2 regions of the Cellulomonas sp. NPDC055163 genome follow, and region 2 is predicted to be linked to the other one. Evidence: predicted binding sites of a transcription regulator. Region 2 holds the regulator's gene; the other holds the start of a gene.
The links. The regulator LexA, encoded in region 2, represses DNA repair genes until DNA is damaged. The targets are predictions, from matches to a motif close to TCGAACANNTGTTCGA.
Positions count from the first base shown of each region.

Region 1: a site for LexA is predicted at 7,332-7,347, ahead of uvrA (excinuclease ABC subunit UvrA). Genes of this name have one in related genera too.

Region 1 covers NZ_JBSGSU010000013.1:17,521-29,161, forward strand. The annotation lists gene ACWFNE_RS19530 (gluconeogenesis factor YvcK family protein) at 1-656, opposite strand, end outside; gene rapZ (RNase adapter RapZ) at 653-1,597, opposite strand; gene uvrC (excinuclease ABC subunit UvrC) at 1,616-3,715, opposite strand; gene ACWFNE_RS19545 (OsmC family protein) at 3,830-4,366, shown strand; gene uvrA (excinuclease ABC subunit UvrA) at 4,440-7,301, opposite strand; gene ACWFNE_RS19555 (glycoside hydrolase family 15 protein) at 7,421-9,259, shown strand; gene ACWFNE_RS19560 (MBL fold metallo-hydrolase) at 9,256-9,963, shown strand; gene ACWFNE_RS19565 (aldo/keto reductase) at 10,046-10,897, opposite strand; gene ACWFNE_RS19570 (YciI family protein) at 10,974-11,270, shown strand; gene ACWFNE_RS19575 (ABC transporter substrate-binding protein) at 11,299-11,641, opposite strand, start outside.
Region 2 covers NZ_JBSGSU010000011.1:23,184-34,824, reverse strand. The annotation lists gene ACWFNE_RS18770 (hypothetical protein) at 1-25, shown strand, start outside; gene miaA (tRNA (adenosine(37)-N6)-dimethylallyltransferase MiaA) at 22-978, shown strand; gene dapF (diaminopimelate epimerase) at 975-1,973, shown strand; gene ACWFNE_RS18755 (thioredoxin family protein) at 2,123-2,461, shown strand; gene ACWFNE_RS18750 (class I SAM-dependent methyltransferase) at 2,448-3,059, opposite strand; gene hflX (GTPase HflX) at 3,168-4,700, shown strand; gene ACWFNE_RS18740 (ATP-dependent DNA helicase) at 4,836-7,115, shown strand; gene ACWFNE_RS18735 (L-lactate dehydrogenase) at 7,175-8,179, shown strand; gene lexA (transcriptional repressor LexA) at 8,283-9,011, opposite strand; gene ACWFNE_RS18725 (LysM peptidoglycan-binding domain-containing protein) at 9,641-9,949, shown strand; gene nrdR (transcriptional regulator NrdR) at 9,999-10,550, shown strand; gene ACWFNE_RS18715 (AMP-binding protein) at 10,707-11,641, opposite strand, start outside.

The sequences.
Region 1 (11,641 bases), on a different contig from region 2:
GAGAGCTCCGGCACCAGCAGGTGCGGCAGCACCGACGTGAACCACGAGCCGGGCCCGAGGACCACCCAGTCCGCCGCGTCGACCGCGGCGACCGCCTCGACGCACGCCGGCGGCGACCCCGGGACGAGGCGCACCTGCGCGATCCGGTCGGTCGTGACCGCCACCGCGCTCTGCCCGCGCACCACCGTCGTCCGGCCGGCGCCGTCCTCGACGTCCGCCTCGATCTCGAGCGGCACCGCCGACATCGGCAGCACCCGGCCGCGCGCCCCGAGCAGCTTCCCGACCCAGTCCAGGCCCTCGACGGTGTCGCCGAGGAGCTCCCACAGCGCGACGATCAGCAGGTTGCCGACCGCGTGCCGGTCCAGGTCCCCCGACGAGGAGAACCGGTGCTGCAGCACGTCGCGCCACGTCCGGCCCCAGTCGGAGTCGTCGCACAGCGCCGCGAGCGCCATGCGCAGGTCCCCGGGAGGCAGCACCCCGAGCTCGTCGCGCAGGCGGCCCGACGACCCGCCGTCGTCCGCGACCGTGACCACCGCGGTGAGCCGGTCCGACATGAGCCGGAGCGCGGACAACGTCGCCGAGAGCCCGTGCCCTCCCCCGAGCGCGACGAACGCCGGGGCCAGGTAGCTCGGGTCCGCGGCGCGCGCCGCGCTCATTCCTTGCCGAGGTCGCGCGCGGTCACCGTCACGCGCTGACCCCGCTCCCGCAGGCGGCGGGCGAGCGCGTCGCTGATCGCCACCGAGCGGTGCTTGCCGCCCGTGCAGCCGACGGCGATCGTGACGTAGCGCTTCTCCTCGTGCAGGTACCCCGCGAGCACCGGCTCGAGCGCGGACGCGTACCGGTCGACGAAGTCCGTCGCGCCCGGCAGCCCGAGGACGTAGTCGCGCACCGGCTCGTCGCGGCCCGTGAGGTGGCGCAGCTCGGTGATCCAGTACGGGTTCGCGAGGAAGCGCACGTCGACGACGTGGTCCGCGTCGAGCGGCAGGCCGTACTTGAAGCCGAACGAGACGACGTTGACGCGCAGGACGTCCTCGCCGTCGCCCGTGACCCCCGCGCGCACCTCGCGCGCGAGGTCGTGGACGCTCAGCTCCGAGGTGTCGATCAGCACGTCGGCGCGCTCGCGGATGTCCGCGAGGAGCGCACGCTCGGCGGCGATCCCGTCGAGGATCCGCCCGTCGCCCTGCAGCGGGTGGGGCCGGCGCACCTGCTCGAAGCGGCGCACCAGGACCTCGTCGGAGGAGTCGAGGAAGAGGATCCGGTAGTCCGTGCCCGTCGCCTTCAGTCCCGCGAGCACCTGCGCGAGGTCCGCGAAGAACTCGCGCGTCCGCACATCCACGACCGCCGCGATCCGCTGCTGGCCGCCGCCCGGCCCGCCCTTGGCGACGAGGCCGACGAGGTGCACGAGCATCTGCGCCGGGAGGTTGTCCACGACGTACCAGTCGAGGTCCTCGAGCACCGCCGCGGCGCGCGTGCGGCCCGCGCCGGACATGCCCGTGATGATCAGGACCTGGGGAGCGATCAGGCGCGGCGCCTCCGCGGCCGCCTCGAGGGCGGGGATCCCGGAGGGGACGGTGATCGGCGAGGGCTCGTCGCTCATGGGCTCAGCATGCCAGCCTCACGCGCGGCCCGTCGGGGACGCGGAGGCGACCGCACCCGGCGCGTCGGCCGGGACGGCGGCGGACGACGGCGCACCCCCGTCGTCCGCAGCCACCGCGGCGCCCGCCCCGCCGCCGCCGAGCGCCGCGACGACCGCGGCGGCGGTCCGCTCCCCCATCCCGGGCACCGACATGATCTCGTCGACCGACGCCGCCTTGAGCCGCTTGAGCGACCCGAACTGCTTGAGCAGCGCCGCCGAGCGTGCAGGCCCCAGCCCGGGCACCGAGTCGAGCGCCGAGACGGTCATGCCCTTGCTGCGCCGCTTGCGGTGGGCGGTGATCGCGAACCGGTGCGCCTCGTCGCGCAGGCGCTGCAGCAGGTAGAGGCCCTCCGAGCTGCGCTGCAGGATCACCGGGTAGTCGTCGCCGGGCACCCAGACCTCCTCGAGCCGCTTCGCGAGCCCGCACAGCGCGACGTCGTCGATGCCGAGCTCCGCGAGCGCGGCCGCGGCGGCGGCGACCTGGGGCGGGCCACCGTCGACGACCACGAGGTTCGGCGGGTACGCGAACCGCTGCGGGCGGCCCGTCGTGGCGTCGACCGGGCCGGAGCGGCGCAGGGCCTCGTCGTCGTCGTCGGGCATGCCCTGGCCCAGGTCCATGTCGCCCGACTCGGCACGCTCGGCGAGGTAGCGCCGGAACCGCCGCGTGATGACCTCGTGCATCGCGGCGGTGTCGTCGCGCGCACCCTCACCCTCGGGGCCCCGGATCGAGAACTGGCGGTACTCGCTCTTGCGCGCCATGCCGTCCTCGAAGACCACCATCGACGCGACCTGGTACGTCCCCTGGTTGTGCGAGACGTCGTAGCACTCGATGCGCAGCGGCGCCGTCGGCAGCTCGAGCGCCTCCTGGATCTCGCGGAGGGCCTGGCTGCGGGTCGTGAGGTCGCCGGCGCGGCGCGTGCGGTGCAGCGCGAGGGCGTGCTCGGCGTTGCGCCGCACCGTCTCGGCGAGCTCGCGCTTGTCGCCGCGCTGCGGCACGCGGACCTCGACGCGGCTCCCCCGCAGCCCCGTGAGCCAGGCCTGCACGCCCGGGACGTCGGGCGGCAGCACGGGGACGAGCACCTCGCGGGGAACCGCACGCGACTCGCGCACCTCGGCCGCGCCCGGTCCGGGGCCGGCGAGCACCTCGTCGCCGTACACCTGCTGCAGCAGGTGCTCGACGAGCTCGGCGTCGGTGACGTCCTCGACCTTCTCCACGACCCACCCGCGCTGGCCGCGGATCCGCCCGTCGCGCACGTGGAACACCTGCACGGCGGCCTCGAGCTCGTCGCCGACGAGCGCGAAGATGTCCGCGTCCGTGCCGTCGGCGAGCACCACCGCGTTGCGCTCGGTCGCCCGTTCGAGCGCGGCGATGTCGTCCCGGAGCCGGGCCGCCTGCTCGTAGTCGAGCTCCGCGGCGGCCTCGCGCATCCGGGTGGTCAGCCGGCGCGTGAACTTCGCGGTGTCGCCCGCCATGAAGTCGCAGAAGTCGCGCGCGAGGTCGGCGTGGTCCTCGGGCGAGATCCGCCCGACGCACGGCGCCGAGCACTTGTCGATGTAGCCGAGCAGGCACGGGCGGCCCTGCTGGTTCGCGCGCTTGAACACCCCCGCCGAGCACGTCCGCACCGGGAACACGCGCAGCAGGAGGTCGACCGTCTCGCGGATCGCCCACGCGTGCGCGTACGGGCCGAAGTACCGCGTCCCCGCCCGCTTGGCACCGCGCATCACCTGGACGCGCGGGAACGCGTCGGCGAGCGTCACCGCGAGGTACGGGTAGCTCTTGTCGTCGCGGTACTTGACGTTGAACCGCGGGTCGAACTCCTTGATCCACGAGTACTCGAGCGCGAGCGCCTCGACCTCGGTGCCCACGACCGTCCACTGGACCGACGCCGCCGTCGTGACCATCTGCTGCGTGCGCTGGTGCAGGCCCGCGACGTCCTGGAAGTAGCTGTTGAGGCGCGAGCGCAGGCTCTTCGCCTTGCCGACATAGATGACCCGGCCGTGGTCGTCACGGAAGCGGTAGACGCCCGGGGAGTCGGGGATCTCGCCCGGGGCAGGACGGTAGGTCGCAGGATCGGCCATGCCACGAGCCTAAGTCGGGGCGCCCACAGCGGACGTCACGCGTTCGCGGGCAGCGGAGCACCGCGGCGGGCGGACTCGCGCCGGACCGGACGGCCACCGCGCTAGCGTGGGCCGATGGGACCCCTTCACACGTTCGCCGCCGAGGTCGTCTGGACGGGCGCCGGCACGAGCGGGACGACGAGCTACACCGCGTACAGCCGAGAACACGAGGTGCTGATCGGCGACAAGCCGCCGCTCCCCGGGTCCTCGGACCCGGCGTTCCGCGGCGACCCCGACCGCTACAGCCCCGAGGAGCTGCTCGTCGCGGCTGTCGCGCAGTGCCACATGCTCTGGTTCCTGCACCTCGCGGCCACGGCCGGGGTCGTCGTCACGGGGTACCGCGACCGTGCGAGCGGGACGATGCGCGTCGAGGCCGCGGGGCACGGGCAGTTCACGGAGGTCGTCCTGCGTCCTCGCGTGACCGTCGCGGCGGGGTCCGCGGAGCCCGGGACCGACCTCGCCGAGCTCCACGCCCGGGCGCACGAGCACTGCTTCATCGCGCGGTCGGTCAACTTCCCCGTGCGCCACGCGCCGTCGCCGGTGCACGTCGGCCCACCCGGCGCGGCGGTCGACGCGGGCGCCGGGCCCCTCCCGCGCGGGGTCCCCGGCTGAGCGGTGCACGCGGCCGGGCGGGCGTAGCTCAGCCCGCCCGGCGCGTGCGTGCGTGCGTGCGTGCGTGCGTGCGTCAGGCTGACGCGAGCCGCGCCTCGGGCTCGAGCACCTCGGCGAGGAAGCGCCCCGTGTGGCTCGCCGCGACCTGCGCGACGCGCTCGGGCGTCCCCTCGGCGACGACCTTGCCGCCGCCGCTGCCGCCCTCGGGGCCCATGTCGATGACCCAGTCGGCGTTCTTGATGACGTCGAGGTTGTGCTCGATCACGATCACGCTGTTGCCCTTGTCGACGAGCGACTGCAGCATCGCGAGCAGCTTGCGGATGTCCTCGAAGTGCAGGCCGGTCGTCGGCTCGTCGAGCACGTAGACCGTGCGGCCCGTCGAGCGCCGCTGCAGCTCCGTGGCGAGCTTGACGCGCTGCGCCTCGCCGCCCGAGAGCGTCGGGGCCGGCTGGCCGAGGCGCACGTACCCGAGGCCGACGTCGACGAGCGTGCGCAGGTGCCGGGAGATCGAGGGGACGGCGGCGAAGAACTCCGCAGCCTCCTCGATCGGCATCGCGAGGACGTCGGCGACGGTCTTGCCCTTGAAGTGCACCTCGAGCGTCTCGCGGTTGTAGCGCGCGCCGTGGCACACCTCGCACGGCACGTAGACGTCGGGCAGGAAGTTCATCTCGATCTTCAGGGTGCCGTCGCCGGAGCACGCCTCGCAGCGCCCGCCCTTGACGTTGAACGAGAACCGCCCGGGCGTGTACCCACGGACCTTGGCCTCGGTCGTCTCGGCGAACAGCTTCCGGACGTGGTCCCAGACGCCGGTGTACGTCGCCGGGTTGGACCGCGGCGTGCGCCCGATGGGCCCCTGGTCGACGTGCACGACCTTGTCGAGGTGCTCGAGCCCGGTCACCCTCTTGTGCCGACCCGCGACCTGGCGTGCGCCGTTGAGCTCGTTCGCCATGACGGTGTAGAGGATCGAGTTCACCAGCGTGGACTTGCCCGAGCCCGAGACGCCGGTGACCGCCGTGAGGGTCCCCAGGGGGAACGACACGTCGATGCCCGTCAGGTTGTGCTCGCGCGCGCCGACGACCGTGACCTTGCGCTTGGGGTCGACCTTGCGCCGCTTGCTCGGCATCGGGATCGAGCGACGACCGGACAGGTAGGCACCCGTGACGGACTCCGGCGACGCCAGGAGCCCCTCGAGGTCGCCCGAGTGCACCACGCGGCCGCCGTGCTCGCCCGCGCCGGGGCCGATGTCGACGATCCAGTCGGCCGTGCGGATGGTGTCCTCGTCGTGCTCGACGACGATCAGGGTGTTCCCGAGGTCGCGCAGGCGCGTCAGCGTGTCGATGAGGCGGCGGTTGTCGCGCTGGTGGAGCCCGATGCTGGGCTCGTCGAGCACGTACAGCACGCCCACGAGACCCGAGCCGATCTGCGTCGCGAGGCGGATGCGCTGCGCCTCGCCGCCCGAGAGCGTCGCCGCGGGGCGCATGAGCGAGAGGTAGTCGAGGCCGACGTCGAGCAGGAAGCCGAGCCGGGCCTGGATCTCCTTGAGCACCTGCGTCGCGATCGCCGCCTCGCGCTCGCTGAGCTCGAGCGCGTCGAGGAAGTCGCGCGCCTCGCGGATCGGCAGCGCGCAGACCTCGGCGATCGAGTGCCCGCCGACCCGCACCGCGAGGACCTCCGGCTTGAGGCGCGCGCCGTCGCACACGGGGCACGGGACCTCGCGCATGTAGGCCTCGTACTTCTCCTTGCTCCACTCCGACTCGGTCTCGGCGTAGCGCCGCTCGAGGAACGTCACGACGCCCTCGAACCCGGTCGAGTACTGCCGCTCACGGCCCCAGCGGTTGCGGTACTTGACGTGCACCTCGTGGTTCTCGCCGTACAGCACGGCCTTCCTCGCGCGCTCGGGCAGTGCCCGCCACGGGGCGTCCATGGAGAAGCCGAGGTCGCTCGCGAGCGCGGTCAGGACGCGCGCGAAGTACTCGCTCGAGACCTGCGACCAGGGCGCGACCGCGCCGTCCGCGAGGGAGAGGTCCTCGTCCGGGATGACGAGGTCGGGGTCGACCTCGAGCCGCGAGCCGATCCCGGTGCACTCGGGGCACGCGCCGTACGGGGCGTTGAAGGAGAAGGTGCGCGGCTCGATCTCCTCGAGCGTCAGCTGGTGGTCGTTGGGGCACGCCCGGTGCTCGGAGAACCGGCGCTCGCGCTCGGGGTCGTCCGCGTCCGCGTCGACCATCTCGGCGACGAGCAGGCCGCCTGCGAGGCCGAGCGCGGTCTCGACCGAGTCGGTGAGCCGGCGCTGCACGCCCTCGCGTGCGACGAGGCGGTCGACGACCACCTCGATGTCGTGCTTGAGCTTCTTCTCCAGCGTCGGGGGGCTCGTGAGCTGGACGACCTCCCCGTCGACGCGCGCCCGCGCGAAGCCCTTGGCCTGGAGCTCCTTGAACAGGTCGGCGTACTCACCCTTGCGCCCGCGCACGACCGGTGCGAGCACCTGGTACCGCGTCCCCTCGGGGAGCTCGAGCAGGCGGTCGACGATCTGCTGCGGCGTCTGCGCGGTGACCCGCTCGCCGCACACCGGGCAGTGCTGGGTCCCGGCGCGAGCGAACAGCAGGCGCAGGTAGTCGTAGACCTCGGTGATCGTGCCGACCGTCGACCGCGGGTTCCGGTTGGTCGACTTCTGGTCGATCGAGACCGCGGGCGAGAGGCCCTCGATGAAGTCGACGTCGGGCTTGTCCATCTGCCCGAGGAACTGGCGCGCGTACGCCGAGAGCGACTCGACGTAGCGGCGCTGGCCCTCGGCGAAGATCGTGTCGAACGCGAGCGACGACTTGCCCGAGCCGGAGAGCCCGGTGAAGACGATGAGGCTGTCCCGCGGGAGGTCGAGGTCGACGTTGCGGAGGTTGTGCTCGCGGGCCCCCTGGACCACCAGACGATCATTCACCCCGACATGCTACGTCGACCCTCCGACATGCCGCACAGGTGTTCGAACGGAACGTGACCGGCGCCACTCCGCCGGGCCGTCGCCGGGTGCGGTGCGCGCAGCTCGCCGATGATGGACCGATGCGCCTCCACACTCCCCCGCCGATCGCCGACTACGCGGTCCTCGGCGACGGGCACACCGCCGCGCTCGTCTCCCGCCGCGGATCGGTCGACTGGCTCTGCCTGCCCCGGTTCGACTCCCCCGCGTCGTTCGCCGCGCTGCTCGGCACCCGCGAGCACGGACGGTGGCTGCTCACGGTCCCCGACGCGACGGACGTCTCGCGCACCTACGCCGGCGACTCGTTCGTGCTCCGGACGATGTACACGTCGCCCACCGGGACCGCGGTCGTGACGGACGCCATGCCGGTCGGCGACGGCCGCGCCGACCTCGTCCGGCGCATCGAGTGCACCGCGGGCACGGTGGCCGTCGAGCACGAGTGGGTCGTGCGCTTCGGCTACGGCGCGACCGTGCCGTGGGTGCACCACGTCCACGACGTCAACGGCGTCGAGGGCATCCAGGCCGTCGCCGGCCCCGACTCGCTCCTGCTGCGCGGGGACCGTCTGCCCTCGGCGCACGGGCGCGTGCACCGCGACGAGTTCGAGCTCGCGGCCGGCGAGAGCGCCGAGCTCGCGGTCACGTGGACGCACTCGTGGTCCGAGGTGCCGGAGCGGCTGACGATCCCCGACCGCGTCGACGCGACCCTCGGTGCGTGGGGCGAGTGGGCCCGGCGCTGCGACTACACCGGCTCCTACCGCCCGCAGGTCGTCCGCTCGCTGCTCGTGCTGCGCCTGCTGACGCACGCCGAGACCGGCGGGATCGTCGCGGCGCCGACGACGTCGCTCCCCGAGGACTTCGGCGGCGAGCGGAACTGGGACTACCGGTTCTGCTGGCTGCGTGACGCGGCGATGACGCTCGAGGCGCTCCTGGAGCACGGCTACCGCGACGAGGCGACGGCGTGGCGCGGGTGGCTGCTGCGCGCCGTGGCCGGCGACCCGGCCGACCTGCAGATCATGTACGGCGTCGACGGGCGGCGCGACCTGCCCGAGCGCACGCTCGACCACCTTCCCGGCTACGCGGGGTCACGGCCGGTGCGCGTCGGCAACGCCGCCGTCGGGCAGACCCAGAACGACGTCCTGGGCGAGGTCATGTGCGCGCTGCACGAGGCGCGCGCGGGCGGGCTCGCCGAGTCGGACGACTCGTGGGCGATGCAGCGGCACCTCGTCCGGGACCTCCTCACGAGCTGGCGCGAGCCGGACCGCGGCATCTGGGAGGTCCGCGGCGAGCCCCGCCACTTCACGCACTCGAAGGTCATGTCCTGGGCCGCGCTCGACCGCGCCGTGCGGGCCGTCGAGGACCACGGACTGCCGGGCCCGGTCGACGAGTGGCGCCGCGCGCGCGACGCCGTCCACGCCGACGTCCTCGAGCACGGCTGGGACGCAGGGCTGGGGACGTTCGTGCAGCACTACGGCGCGACCCACACCGACGCGTCGCTGCTCCAGATGCTCCAGGTCGGCTTCCTGCCCCCGGACGACCCCCGGATGCGCTCGACGGTCTCGGCGATCCGGCGCGAGCTCGAGGTCGCCCCGGGCTTCGTGCTCCGCTACCGCGCCGAGCACACCGACGACGGGCTGGCCGGCAGCGAGCACCCGTTCCTGGCGTGCTCGTTCTGGCTGGCCGACGCGCTCGCGCGGCAGGGTGACGTGGCCGGGGCGAGCGCCGCGCTGGACACCCTCACGGCGCTCGGCGGCGAGCTCGGCCTGCTCGCGGAGGAGTACGACCCGGTCGAGGGCCGCATGGCCGGCAACTACCCGCAGGCGCTCTCGCACCTCGCCCTGGTCCGCGCCGTCCGCAGCCACGACCGTGCACTCGCCGGCGCGCAGCTGCAGCCGGTCGGCACGACCCCCGACGGTGCGTCGTGACGTACACCGGGGACGTGCGGCCCGGTGGCCCGGCCGACGTGCGCGAGCTCGACGAGGTCGTGGTGCGCAAGCTCGCCGTCGGGCCGATGGCGAACAACGCCTACCTGCTCACGTGCCGCGGCAGCGGCGCACAGCTCCTGGTCGACGCCGCCGACGAGCCCGACCGGCTCGCGGAGCTGCTGCACGACGTGTCCGCGACCTCTCGGCTCGACGTCGTCGTGACCACGCACCAGCACGCGGACCACCACCGCGCGCTCGCGTCCGTCGTCGCGCTCACGGGTGCACCGGTGGCCGCCGGGGACGCCGACGCCGACGCGATCACCGCGGCGACCGGCGTGCCGGTGCGCCGCCGGCTCCGGCACGGCGACACGCTCACGGTCGGCCACCTGGTGCTCGAGGTCGTCGCGCTGCGCGGGCACACCCCCGGCTCGGTCGCGCTGGCCTACCGCGAGCCCGAGCACGTGCACGCGGAGGGCGCCGTCGCTGCCCGGGTGCACCTGCTCACCGGGGACTCGCTGTTCCCCGGTGGCGTGGGCGCGACGGGAGGGGACGCCGCGCGGTTCACGGCGCTGCTGGGTGACGTCGTCGACCGCGTGTTCGACCGGTTCGGCGACGACACGTGGGTCTACCCGGGGCACGGCGCGGACACCACGCTCGGCGCCGAGCGACCGCACCTCGACGAGTGGCGCGCCCGCGGCTGGTGACCGCGACGGACGTGCGCCCGGGCAGCGGTGCGAGGCGCCGGACGGGTCGAGATGTGGGCCGGACGTGCGAGGCGGGCCCCGCTCAGGCCCCGAGGACGTCCGGGTCTGGCCCGACCCGCTCGCCGCGGTCGAGCCCGGCGACGAGCCGGTGGTCCTCGTCGGTCAGCTCGAAGCCGAAGACGTCGACGTTCTCCCGGATCCGCCCCGGGGTCACCGACTTCGGGATCACGAGCGTCCCCAGGTCGAGGTGCCAGCGGAGCACCACCTGCGCGGGCGTGACCCGGTGGCACCGGGCGACGGACACGATCACCGGGTCGTCGAGCACGCCGTTCCCGGCTCCGAGCGGCGCCCACGCCTGCGTCGCGACACCGAGGCGCGCGTGGTGCTCCCGCAGCGCACGCTGCTGGAGGTACGGGTGCAGCTCGACCTGGTTGAGCACGGGCACGACGCCCGAGTCCTCGACGATGCGCGTGAGGTGCGCGGGCTGGAAGTTCGACACCCCGATCGAGCGGACCCGGCCGTCCTCATGGAGCCCGACGAGCGTCTGCCAGGTCTCGACGTAGAGGTCCCGGCCGGCGCACGGCCAGTGGATCAGGTACAGGTCCGGCGCCCCGACGTCGAGCCGCGCGACGGACTCGTCGAACGCGCGCAGCGTGCGCTCGCGCCCCTGGTCGTCGTTCCACAGCTTCGTCGTGACGTGGAGCTCCTCGCGCGGGACGCCCGACTCCCGCAGCGCGCGCCCGACGCCGACCTCGTTGCCGTAGAGCGTCGCGGTGTCCACGAGCCGGTACCCGGCGGCGAGCGCGGTCGCGACGGCCTCCCGCGCACCGTCGTCGTCGACCTTGTCCACCCCGAGCCCGAGCTGCGGGACCGCGGTCCCGTCGAGCAGCGCGACGTCGGGGACCGGGGGCTGCGTGGGAGCGCTCGTGGTCACCCCCGCACTCTCTCACCGGCCCGGGCAGCCCGCGCAGCCGGGCCGGGCGACGCGGGCGGTGCGGCAGGATGTCCGCATGTCGATCTTCGCCGTGACGTACACCTATGACGAGCGCCGTGACGTGCAGGACGCCGTGCGGCCCGAGCACCGCACCTACCTGCGCGGCCTCGCGGAGCAGGGCACGCTCCTCGCCTCGGGGCCGTGGGCCGACGGCGACCCGGGCGCCCTCCTCGTGTTCCGCACCGACGACCGGGCGACGCTCGACGCCCTGCTCGCCGCCGACCCGTTCGCGCGCGAGGGCGTCGTCGCGTCGACGACCGTGCGCGGCTGGAACGTCGTGATCGGCGGCTGGCCGGAGCCCGCGCCGCTCTGACCCCCGGCACCCGCGGCCCCGCGGGTGATCAGCGCGCGCCCGCGGCGGTCCGGGTCATCGCGTCGAGCATCGCGTCCAGGCTCGTCGGGTCCTCGACGAGCGTCACCATCCCCGCCCACCACGCGCGCTGCACCGGAGCGGGCATGAGGTCGCCGGCCCCGAAGCGGACGAGCTCGGCACCGGCGAGGTCCGCGGCGATCCTGCGTGCGACGGGGTCGCGGTACGCCTGCGGCGGGACCTGCCGGTTCGCTGATGTGTACCCGCCGAGCTCCACCCAGGCCCGCTGGGCGTCGGCGCCCGCGAGGAACGTCACGAACGAGCGCGCCGCCCGGGTGTCGTCGAGCAGGACGACGACGTCGCCGCCGACCGTG
Region 2 (11,641 bases):
CGTCGCGGAGGATCCGTACGCATGACGCTCGTCGTGACCGTCGTCGGCCCCACCGCGACCGGGAAGTCGGACCTCGCGCTCGCGCTCGCGCACGAGCTCGGCGGCGAGGTCGTCAACGCCGACGCCATGCAGCTGTACCGCGGCATGGACATCGGCACCGCGAAGCTCACCGCCCCCGAGCGCCAGGGCGTCCCGCACCACCAGCTCGACGTGCTCGAGCCGTCGCAGGACGCCTCGGTGGCCGACTACCAGGCGGGTGCGCGCGCCGACGTCACCGCGATCCAGGCGCGGGGGGCTCGCGCGATCGCGGTCGGCGGCTCGGGGCTCTACGTGCGGTCGCTGCTCGACCACATGGAGTTCCCCGGGACCGACCCGGAGGTCCGGGCACGGCTCGAGGCCCGCGTCGAGGCCGAGGGCTCGCGTGCGCTGCACGCCGAGCTCGAGGCCAGGGACCCCGTGGCTGCTGCCGGTATCGGGCCGCGGAACGCGCGCCGGCTAGTGCGCGCGCTCGAGGTCATCGAGCTCACCGGCCGCCGCTACTCGGCCAGCCTGCCGCAGCACGTGTACGAGGTGCCGGCGGTGCAGCTCGGCCTCGACTGCGACCGCGCCGTGCTCGACGAGCGGATCGAGCGGCGCGTCACGCGGATGTGGGACCACGGGCTCGTCGAGGAGGTCCGGGCGCTCGCGGGCCGGGGGATCGGGCGCACCGCGGCGCGCGCCGTCGGGTACGCCGAGGTGCTCGCGACGTTCCGGGGCGAGCTGACGGAGGACGAGGCGCGCGCCGCGGTCGCCGCCGGGACGCGCCGGCTCGCCCGCAAGCAGATGGGCTGGTTCGGGCGCGACCCGCGCGTGCACTGGCTCGACGCGCAGAGCCCAGACCTCGTCGAGCGCGCGCTGGACCTCGTCGCGCGGGCCGACGCCGGGACGCTCGGTCCCGCGACGGACGACCCCGCGCCCCGCCGTAGTCTGGGCTCATGACGAGCCCGGCGACCTCAAGCGCGACCACGACGGCCCCCGGCACGGCGCGCACCGCTGCGCCCGCCTCCCGCCGGCTCGCCGCCACGAAGGGGCACGGCACGCAGAACGACTTCGTCCTGCTGGACGACCGGGCCGGTGCCCTGGACCTGACCCCGGCGCTCGTGCGCGGGCTCGCCGACCGGCGCGCGGGTGTGGGCGGCGACGGCGTCATCCGCGTCGCGCCCAGCGCGTCGCTCCCCGAGGGCGTGGCCGTGCTCGCGGACGAGCCCGCCGCGCACTGGTTCATGGACTACCGCAACGGTGACGGCTCGGTCGCGGAGATGTGCGGCAACGGGGTGCGCGTGTTCGCCGCCTACCTCGAGCGGCTCGGCGCGTGGGACCCCGCAGCGGGGGAGCTGGCGCTCGGCACCCGGGCCGGGGTGCGGCGGGTGCGGCGTGAGGACGCGCCCGACGGCGGCGCCCCGTGGTACGCGGTCGACATGGGGCCGTGGGCGCTGCCCGGGGGGCCCGAGGCCGCCGCCGCCGGGCACGACGCCGAGGTGCTCGTCGCCGGGGTGGAGGTCGCCCGTCCCGCGCTCAGCGTGGACGTCGGCAACCCGCACACCGTCCTCGCGCTCGCGGACGACGCCGAGCTCGCGAGCGCCGACCTCACCCGCGCGCCCACGGTCACGCCGGTCCCGCCGCACGGCACCAACGTCGAGCTCGTGGTCCCGCTCGGGGAGGACGCGGCGCCCGACGGCACCCTCGTCGGGCGGGTCCGGATGCGCGTGCACGAGCGTGGGGTCGGCGAGACCCGCTCGTGCGGGACGGGGGCGTGCGCCGCCGCGCTCGCGGTGCGCGCGTGGGCGGGCCCGCAGGCCCCCGACGTGTGGGTCGTGGACGTCCCGGGCGGCAGCGTGCGCGTGCGCGTCCTCCCCGACGGGCACGTCGAGCTCGCCGGCCCGGCCGTGCTCGTCGCCGAGGTCGACGTCGACCTGGCCGCGCTCGTCGCCTGACGGGAGCGCGGCGCCGAGACCCGTCCCCGGGCCGGTGCCCCGCCGGAGGGTCCGCGGACGACCGCCCCGAGCCCGGCGCCGGGACCGCCGCAGGCCCGGGCACCGACGCGCGGGGGAACACCGACCTCCGCCGTGCCGTTGAGGCGGTCGTGGACCTCACGACCCCCGCGGCCGGGGCGCACCCCCTCGTCGCCGAGCTCGGCATCACGCCGGGCGCGACGGCGACGTTCGTGCAGCTCTCGAGCCGGTTCTGCCGGCCGTGCCGGGCGGCGCACCAGGTGCTGGAGCGCGTCGCGGCGACCACACCCGGGGTCGTGCACGTGGACATCGACGTGACCGATCACCTGGCGCTCGGCGAGCGCCTCGACGTCCGGTCGACGCCCACCGTCCTGGTGCTCGACGGGGACGGTGCCGAGCGCGCCCGGGTGGTGGGCGCCCCGACCCTCGCGCAGGCGCGCGCCGCGGTCGCCGCACTCAGCGGGCGCTGACCCGCAGGACGCGGAAGCCCTTCGCGCTCGCGACGCGCTCGACGTCGGCCGCCCCGGCGAGGGTCTCGGCGACCCAGCGCTGCAGCGAGTCCGCCCCGAGGTTCTTCGACACCACGAGGTGCGCCTGGGCGCCGGGGGAGAGACGGGGGAGCCAGCGCAGCAGCAGCGCGTGCAGGTCCGCCTTGCCCACCCGGATCGGCGGGTTCGACCAGAGCGCCGCGAACCTCACGTCGTCGGGCACCTCGTCGGGCGTCACCGCGACGACGTTCGGGCAGCCGAGCCGCTCGGCGTTGCGCCGCACGAGGTCGAGCGCGCGCTCGTTGACGTCGACCGCCCACACCCGCGCCCCGGGCGACGCCAGCGCGAGGGACAGGGCGACGGGCCCCCACCCGCAGCCGAGGTCGAGCAGGTCGCCGCCGGGCGGCGGCGCGGGCACCGACCGCAGCAGCACCTCGGTGCCGAGGTCCACGTGGTCGGGCGAGAACACCCCGCCCGCGGTCTCGACGTCGACGTCCTGACCGCCGAGCGTGACGGTGCGCACGCGGCGCTCGTCCGGCGACGCGGGCCGGGCCGTGAAGTAGTGGTCGTTCCCGCTCACCGCGCGACCCTATCCGCCTGCAGCGAATATCCGTCGCGGGTCGGGGAACCGCGTGACACCCTGGAACGAGCACGAGAGACCGACGAGACGACGGACGAGAGGCACCGCGTGAGCGACCCGCAGCACCCCCAGACGCGTGAGGAGACGGCCGACGCCGCCGTGGACCGCCGCAGCGCACAGGAGGTCGCGGACGACGTCGTGGCACGCGTGCTCGCCCGCGCCGGCACGGCCCTGCACGACGGCGGCACGGTCCACTCCTCCTACGACGGCGACCAGCTCGACCTCGAGGAGCGCACGTCGCTGCGCCGCGTGGCCGGCCTGTCGACCGAGCTCGAGGACGTCACCGAGGTCGAGTACCGCCAGCTGCGCCTCGAGCGCGTCGTGCTCGTGGGCCTGTGGGGCTCCGGCACGGCCGAGCAGGCGGAGCTGTCGCTGCGCGAGCTTGCCGCGCTCGCCGAGACCGCGGGCTCGCAGGTCCTCGACGGCATGCTCCAGCGGCGCCGCACCCCGGACCCCAGCACGTTCCTCGGCTCGGGCAAGGCTGCCGAGCTCGCGGGGGTCGTGGCGGCGGTCGGTGCGGACACGGTGATCGTGGACGCCGACCTCGCGCCCTCGCAGCGGCGCGCGCTCGAGGACGTCGTCCGGGTCAAGGTCGTCGACCGGACCGCGCTGATCCTCGACATCTTCGCCCAGCACGCCAAGTCCCGTGAGGGCAAGGCGCAGGTCGAGCTCGCGCAGCTCGAGTACCTGCTGCCGCGCCTGCGCGGCTGGGGCGAGTCGATGTCGCGGCAGGCCGGTGGACAGGTCGGCGGCGCCGGGGCGGGCATGGGCTCGCGCGGTCCCGGTGAGACGAAGATCGAGCTCGACCGCCGGCGCATCCGTGACCGCATGGCGAAGCTGCGGCGGGAGATCGCCGCGATGGAGCCCGCTCGGCAGACCAAGCGTGCGTCGCGCAAGAAGCACGGCATCCCGTCGGTCGCCATCGCGGGGTACACCAACGCGGGCAAGTCGTCGCTGCTGAACCGGCTCACCGGGGCGGGCGTGCTCGTCGAGAACGCGCTGTTCGCGACGCTCGACCCGACGGTCCGGCGTGCCGAGGCCGCCGACGGCCGCGTGTACACGCTCACGGACACGGTCGGGTTCGTGCGCGACCTGCCGCACCAGCTCGTCGAGGCGTTCCGGTCGACGCTCGAGGAGGTCGCGGACGCGGACCTCGTGCTGCACGTCGTCGACGCGTCGCACGCGGATCCCGAGAGCCAGATCGCGGCGGTGCGCCACGTGTTCGCCGACATCCCGGGCGCGATGGACGTGCCCGAGGTGATCGTGCTCAACAAGGCCGACCTGGCGGAGCCCGAGACGCTGGCCCGCCTGCGCTCGCGCGAACCGGGGTCGATCGTCGTCTCGGCGCACACCGGCGAGGGGGTCGAGGCGCTGCAGGCGCTCATCGCGGACCAGCTCCCGCGTCCGAGCGTGAGCGTCGACGTCGTGATCCCGTACGACCGCGGGGACCTCGTGCACCGCGTGCACCTGCACGGCGAGATCGACTCGGAGGAGCACACCGAGGCCGGGACCGCACTGCGGGCCCGCGTCGACGAGACGCTCGCCTCCGAGCTGTCGGCGGCGGCGGTCCGCTCGGCGTGACCGGGGCGCCGTCGCCCGCCGGGGCGACGGCGACTCGGGACGGGCGTGACGACGGCTCGGCACAACGCGGCCGGCGCCGCGCGGGTCCACCGCCCGGCGGCCGGGCCTGTCAGCGCCCCGCACTAGGCTGTCGCGGTGCCTGAGCCCGTCGTCCCGTCCACCGCCGCGCCCGCGGCGACGTCCCCGGGTGGACGTGGTGCCCGAGCCGGCGCCGTGCGCCCGGCGACGGGGCCGGCCTCGGTCGACGAGCTGCTCGACCTCGCGGTCGGCGTGCTGGGCGGCGGCCGGCGCGACGGTCAGCACGAGATGGCTCACGCGGTCGCGGACACTATCGGCTCCGGCAAGCACCTGCTGGTGCAGGCCGGGACCGGCACGGGCAAGTCGCTGGGATACCTCGTGCCCGCTGTCCGCCACGCGGTGCTCGAGGACGAGCACGTCGTGGTCTCGACGGCGACGCTCGCCCTGCAGCGCCAGGTCATGACCCGGGACCTGCCGCTCGTCGCGCAGGCGCTCGCGCCCCGCCTGCCGCGGCCCCCGCGCATCGCGCTGCTCAAGGGCTGGCACAACTACGTGTGCCTGCACAAGGTCGCGGGCGGCTACCCGGCGGACGAGCCGGGCACGCTGTTCGACCTCGGCGACCACGCGGGCGCGGCGGACCACCCGCCCCCCGAGCCGGGCGCCGCGGAGAGCCCGCGGGGGGCCGCGAGCCTCGGCGAGCAGGTCGTGCGGCTGCGGGAGTGGGCCGAGCAGACCGCGACCGGCGACCGCGACGACCTCGTGCCCGGCGTGAGCGAGCGCGCGTGGCGACAGGTGTCGGTGACGAAGATGGAGTGCCTCGGCACCCGCTGCCCGCTGATCGACGACTGCTTCCCGGAGAAGGCGCGGGTGCTCTCGCGCGAGGCGGACGTCGTCGTGACGAACCACGCGATGCTCGGCATCGCCGCCTCGGGCTCGCCGAACGTGCTCCCGGAGCACGAGGTCGTGATCGTCGACGAGGCGCACGAGCTGACCGACCGGGTGACCGCGCAGGCGACGGCCGAGCTGTCGGTCGCGATCGTCGAGCACGCCGCCCGGCTCGCGCGCCGGCACGGCGGCATCCTGACGACGGACCTGGACGCGGCGAGCGCGGCGCTCGGCTCGGTCCTCGTCCAGCTGCCCGAGGGCCGGTTCCCCGACGGTCTGCCGCCCGGTGCGCTCGAGGCCGTCGCGGCCGTCCGGGACGCGGCGCGCGGCCTGCTCACGGCCCTCAAGCCCGAGCCCGCGGCGGCCAAGGCCGGTGCCGGTGCGGACGGCGGCTCCAAGATGGCGATGTCGACGATGCTCGCACTGTTCGAGGTCGCCGAGCGCATGGCCGCGGACCCGGACCAGAACCGGCACACCGTGCTGTGGTGCGCGCGCGGGGACACGGGGCGCGGCGGGGCGATGACGCGCCTGTACGCCGCCCCGCTGTCGGTCAACGGGCTCATCCGCACGCACGTGCTCGCGGGGCGGTCGAGCGTGCTGACGTCCGCGACCCTCGCGCTCGGGGGGACGTTCGCGCCGATCGCGCGCTCGCTGGGCCTCGAGGGCCGCACCGACGCCGAGCCGCAGGGGCCGCAGCACCTCGCGTCGACCGACGCCGAGGACCTCGCCGCGCGCGTCGACGCCGAGGCGGCGGCCGGCGCCGGCGACACCCTCGCCGTCCGCGCGCCCGCACCGCCCGGGACGCCGCCCCCCGGCGACCCGCTGCCGTGGCGCGGGCTCGACGTGGGCAGCCCCTTCGACTACCCGCGCCAGGGGATCCTCTACATCGCACGCCACCTCCCGCCGCCCGGTCGAGAACCCGCGACCGACGCCCAGCTCGACGAGATCGCCGCGCTGATCGAGGCGGCCGGCGGCCGCACGCTGGGCCTGTTCTCCTCGCGGCGGGCCGCCGACGCGGTCGCCGCGGCGATGCGCGAGCGGCTCGACGTGCCCGTGCTCGCGCAGGGCGAGGACCAGCTGCCCACGCTCGTGCGGGACTTCGCTGCGGACGAGCGCACGTGCCTGTTCGGGACGCTCTCCCTCTGGCAGGGTGTCGACGTGCCCGGGCCGGCGTGCCAGCTCGTGCTGATCGACCGGATCCCGTTCCCGCGGCCGGACGACCCGGTGCGCTCCGCCCGCTCGGAGGCCGTCGCCGCGTCCGGCGGGAACGGCTTCATGGCGGTCTCGGCGACGCACGCGGCCCTGCTGCTCGCCCAGGGTGCGGGCCGGCTCATCCGGGGCGTCGACGACCGCGGGGTCGTCGCGGTGCTGGACCCGAGGCTCGCGACGGCCCGCTACGGCGACTTCCTCACGCGCTCGCTCCCGGGGTTCTGGCGGACGACGGACCGCGGGGTCGTCGAGGCCGCCCTGCGCCGCCTCGACGGGCGGGTCGGCACCACGGCGAGCAACTAGCCTGGTCACGGCGCCAGCGGGCGTCGGGGCCGCGGGGGCCCCACCGGTGAGGAGGACGCGTGAGCGAGAACGACGGGGACGACCTGGGCCTGACGGGCGTGACGGCGGGGCAGGTGCGACGGACCAGCAAGCTCGCGATCGTCGGAGCCGGGGCGGTCGGCTCGACGATGGCGTACGCGGCCCTCATGCGCGGCGCCGCTCGCAGCGTCGCGCTCTACGACATCAACAAGGCCAAGGTCGAGGCCGAGGCGCTCGACCTGGGGCACGGCATCCAGTTCATGCCGATGGCCGAGGTGGTCGGGTCCGACGAGATCGAGGTGTGCACCGGCGCGGACGTCGTCGTGGTCACGGCCGGGGCCAAGCAGAAGCCCGGGCAGAGCCGCCTCGACCTCGCGGAGGCGACGATCTCGCTCGTCGGAAAGATCCTCCCGCCGCTCGTCGAGGTCGCACCCGACGCGGTCTACATCATGGTCACCAACCCGGTCGACATCGTCACCTACGCCGCCCTCCAGCAGTCGGGCCTCCCGCCGACCCAGATGTTCGGGTCCGGCACGGTGCTCGACTCCTCGCGCCTGCGCTACCTCATCGCCCAGCAGACCGGTGTCGCGGTGCAGAACGTGCACGCGTACGTCGCCGGCGAGCACGGCGACACCGAGCTCCCGCTGTGGAGCTCCGCGACGATCGGGGCCGTGCCGCTGCTCGAGTGGAACGGCATCAACGGCCGCGGTCCGCTCACCTCGGAGGTGCGCGACGGCATCGCGCGCGAGGTCGTCGAGTCCGCGTACCGGATCATCGAGGGCAAGGGAGCGACGAACTACGCGGTCGCGCTCGCCGGGTCGCGCATCATCGAGGCCGTCATCAAGGACGAGCAGCGCATCCTGCCGGTCTCCTCGCTGCTCGACGGTTACCACGGCATCCGCGACGTGTGCCTCTCGGTCCCGGCCCTCGTGGGTCGCGAGGGTGTGGGTGAGCGGCTCGAGGTGCCGATGTCGGCGGACGAGCTCGCCGGGCTGCGTCGCTCGGCCGAGACGCTGCGCGCGGTGGCCCGCCGCTTCGGGTTCTGACCCCGGAACGCACCTCTCCGGAGGACGACGGCCGCCCCGCCCGCTGATCGCGGGCCCGGGGCGGCCGTCGGGTCGAGCGCGCCGCGGCGCGGCGCCAGGCGCCTCAGAGGCTGCGGAGCACGCTCACGACCCGACCGAGCACCTGGGCGTCGTCCCCCGGGATGGGGGCGTACGCCGGGTTGTGGGGGAGCAGCCACACGTGCCCGTCGGCGCGCTTGAAGGTCTTGACGGTCGCCTCGCCGTCGATCATCGCGGCGACGATCTCGCCGTTCTCGGCGACGGGCTGGCGCCGCACGACGACCCAGTCGCCGTCGCAGATGGCGGCCTCGACCATCGAGTCCCCCTGGACCTTGAGCAGGAAGAGGTCACCGTCGCCGACGAGCTGGCGCGGCAGCGGGAAGACGTCCTCGACGACCTGCTCGGCGAGGATCGGCCCACCGGCCGCGATCCGCCCGACGACGGGGACGTACGACGGCGCCGGCGCGGAGTCCCGTGCTGCGCTGTCCTCGTCACCCAGGCGGGCCGAGGCCGTCGCGGTGACGCTCGGCGCCGACCAGGGGGCGACGCCGCGCGAGTCGTCCGGCTGGACGACCTCGATCGCCCGCGGACGGTTCGGGTCGCGGCGCAGGTAGCCCTTGCGCTCGAGCGCCATGAGCTGGTGCTTGACGCTCGAGGGGCTCGTCAGCCCGACCGAGTCGCCGATCTCGCGCATGCTCGGGGGGTAGCCGCGCGACTCGACCGACGTGCGGATCGTCTCGAGCACGAGGCGCTGGCGTGCCGTGAGCCCGTCGCCGTCCGGGGCCGCGTCGGGCAGCGTGTGCACGGACGCCAGGCCGCCACGGGATGCGCCGCCCGTGGCGTCCACCCTCTCCTCGGTCCCGCGCTGCTTCGCCACCGTCGCCTCCAGATGTATCGGTGCTGGCCAGCGCCCGTGTCAGTGCCTCGTGGTGCGCTGTCTCCTGCGACGTCAGCCTAGGGGAGCAGGGGTGACGGATCAAACATCTGTTCGAGCGTGTCTCGACATCTCGCGATGCGGGGTGGTAGAACCGTACAAGCGTTCGACGAACACGTGTTCGAACCCGCGCGGGGAGCGCGGGGTCGACGAGGGAGGGTGGCGGCATGGGTGCGATGGTGATCTCCACGGCAGCACGCGGCTCGGACGTGCGCCGGGGGAGCGCAGCTGCACGGGCTCGCGAGGCATGGTTCGCCGCGCCGGATGTGCAGGTCGCGGCAGTGCCGACTCCGCGTCGTGCGCGTCCGGCCGCACCGATGCAGGGCGGCGAGCGGGCGCGCAGTGCTGCTGCGTCGCTGCGGGCCGCCGGTGCCCGCTCGTCGGAGGCAGGAGAGCCTCGCACGGGCGGCTTGGCCCGCCCGGCGCCCGTGAGCGGCGCGGCGGGTGCTCCGGCTCGTCCCGGGGCCGCGTCGCTGCGGCGCCCGGTCGCTGCGGCACACCGCTCGACCGTGGTGCCCGCCGAGGAGCGACCGCTGCGCCTGACCCGCCGTGGCCGGCTCGTGGTCCTGCTGCTCGCGGCCCTGGTGCTCGCGGCGGGCGTGCAGGGCGGCCAGGCCCTCGCCGACGGTCCGACGCGCGCCCTCGAGGTCACGACGTACACCGTCGCTGCCGGCGAGACCCTGTGGCAGATCGCCGCGGCGAGCGCCCGGCCCGGTGAGGACGTCCGGGACGTCGTCCTCGAGCTCCAGGCGCTCAACGGGCTGGCGACGGCAGGACTGGACGCGGGCCAGGAGCTCGTCCTCCCGGTCCAGCGCTGACCGGCGTCGCTGTTGCGTCGTCCCAGCGTGAGCGCTTAGGTTCTCAGGCGTGCACTGCCCCTTCTGCCGACACGGGGACTCCCGCGTCGTCGACTCCCGGACTTCCGACGACGGATCCTCGATCCGTCGTCGCCGCCAGTGCCCTCAGTGCAACCGCCGCTTCACGACCGTCGAGACGGCGAGCCTCTCGGTGGTCAAGCGCTCCGGTGCCACCGAGCCGTTCAGCCGCGAGAAGGTCATCAACGGCGTCCGCAAGGCCTGCCAGGGCCGGCCGGTGAGCGAGGACGACCTCGCGCTGCTCGCCCAGCGCGTCGAGGAGACCATCCGGTCGAGCGGGAGCGCCGAGCTCGACGCCTACGAGATCGGGCTCACGATCCTGGGCCCGCTGCGCGAGCTCGACGAGGTGGCCTACCTGAGGTTCGCGAGCGTGTACCAGGCGTTCAGCTCCCTCGAGGACTTCGAGGCGGCGATCACCGTGCTCCGCGCCGACCACGAGGCAGCGCGCGCAGCGGCCTCGAACGGAGGGCCCGGCGCGGGTGAGCCGGGCACGGAGCCCGACGCCTCACCGGCGGGAGCGGCGCGCCCGCACCCGACGGCGTGAGCCTCGGGACCAACGGCCTGACCTCGGGACCGGCGGCCTGAGCCTCCGGACCGGCGGCCAGAGCCTTCGGACCGACGTCCGGACCGACAGCCTCTGAGCCTCTGGGCCGACCGCCGGAGCCTCCGGACCCGACGCTGTGCGCCGCCGGACCCGGCGTCAGGCGGACGTGCCGGCGGCGAGGACCTGGTCGCGCACGACCCGGCGCAGCACCTTCCCGATCTGGGAGCGCGGCAGCTCGGTCATGATGACGAGCTCCCGCGGCACGGCGTAACGCGCGAGGCGCTGCTCGCACCAGGCGCGCACGGCCGCCACATCGAGAGTCCGGGTCGGGTCGACGAGCACGACGGCCGCGACGACCTTCTCACCCAGGTCGCCCCCGGGGACCCCGACCACCGCGACATCGGCGACGCCCGGCATGGTCCGGAGGAGGTCCTCGACCTGCGACGGGTACACCTTGAACCCGCCGGCGTTGATCATCTCCTTGATCCGGTCCACAAGAGTGACGACGCCGTCGTCGTCCATGGTGACGACGTCCCCGGTTCGGAGCCAGCCGCCGTCGAGGAGCTGTTCCGCCGTCTCGTCCGGGCGCTGCCAGTAGCCGGAGAAGACCTGCGGCCCGCGCACGAGCAGCTCGCCGCGCTCGCCGGCGGCGACGTCGCGCGCAGGGTCCTCGGGGTCGACGATGCGGATCTCGGTGCTGGGGAACGGCAGCCCGAGGGCGCCGGGGCGGCGGGCCGGGGTGCACGGGTTGCCGAGCGCGACGGGGGACGTCTCGGTCATGCCGTAGCCCTCGATGAGGAGCCCGCCGGTCAGCCGCTCCCAGCGCTCGGCCGTCTCGGCGGGGATCGGCATGGCTCCGGCGATCGCGACCCGGATCGAGCGGAGGTCCGTGCCGCGCTCCTCGGCGGCGCGGGCGACGCGGTCGAACATCGGGGCGACGCCCGGCATGAAGGTCGCGGGCCGCCGGGCCTGCGCCCGGAGCACGGCGTCCGGGTCGAACGTCGGGAAGGCGACGAGCGTGGCTCCGACGCGCGTGGCGAACGCCAGGCACAGCGTCAGTCCGAACGCGTGGAAGAAGGGCAGGGCGCCGT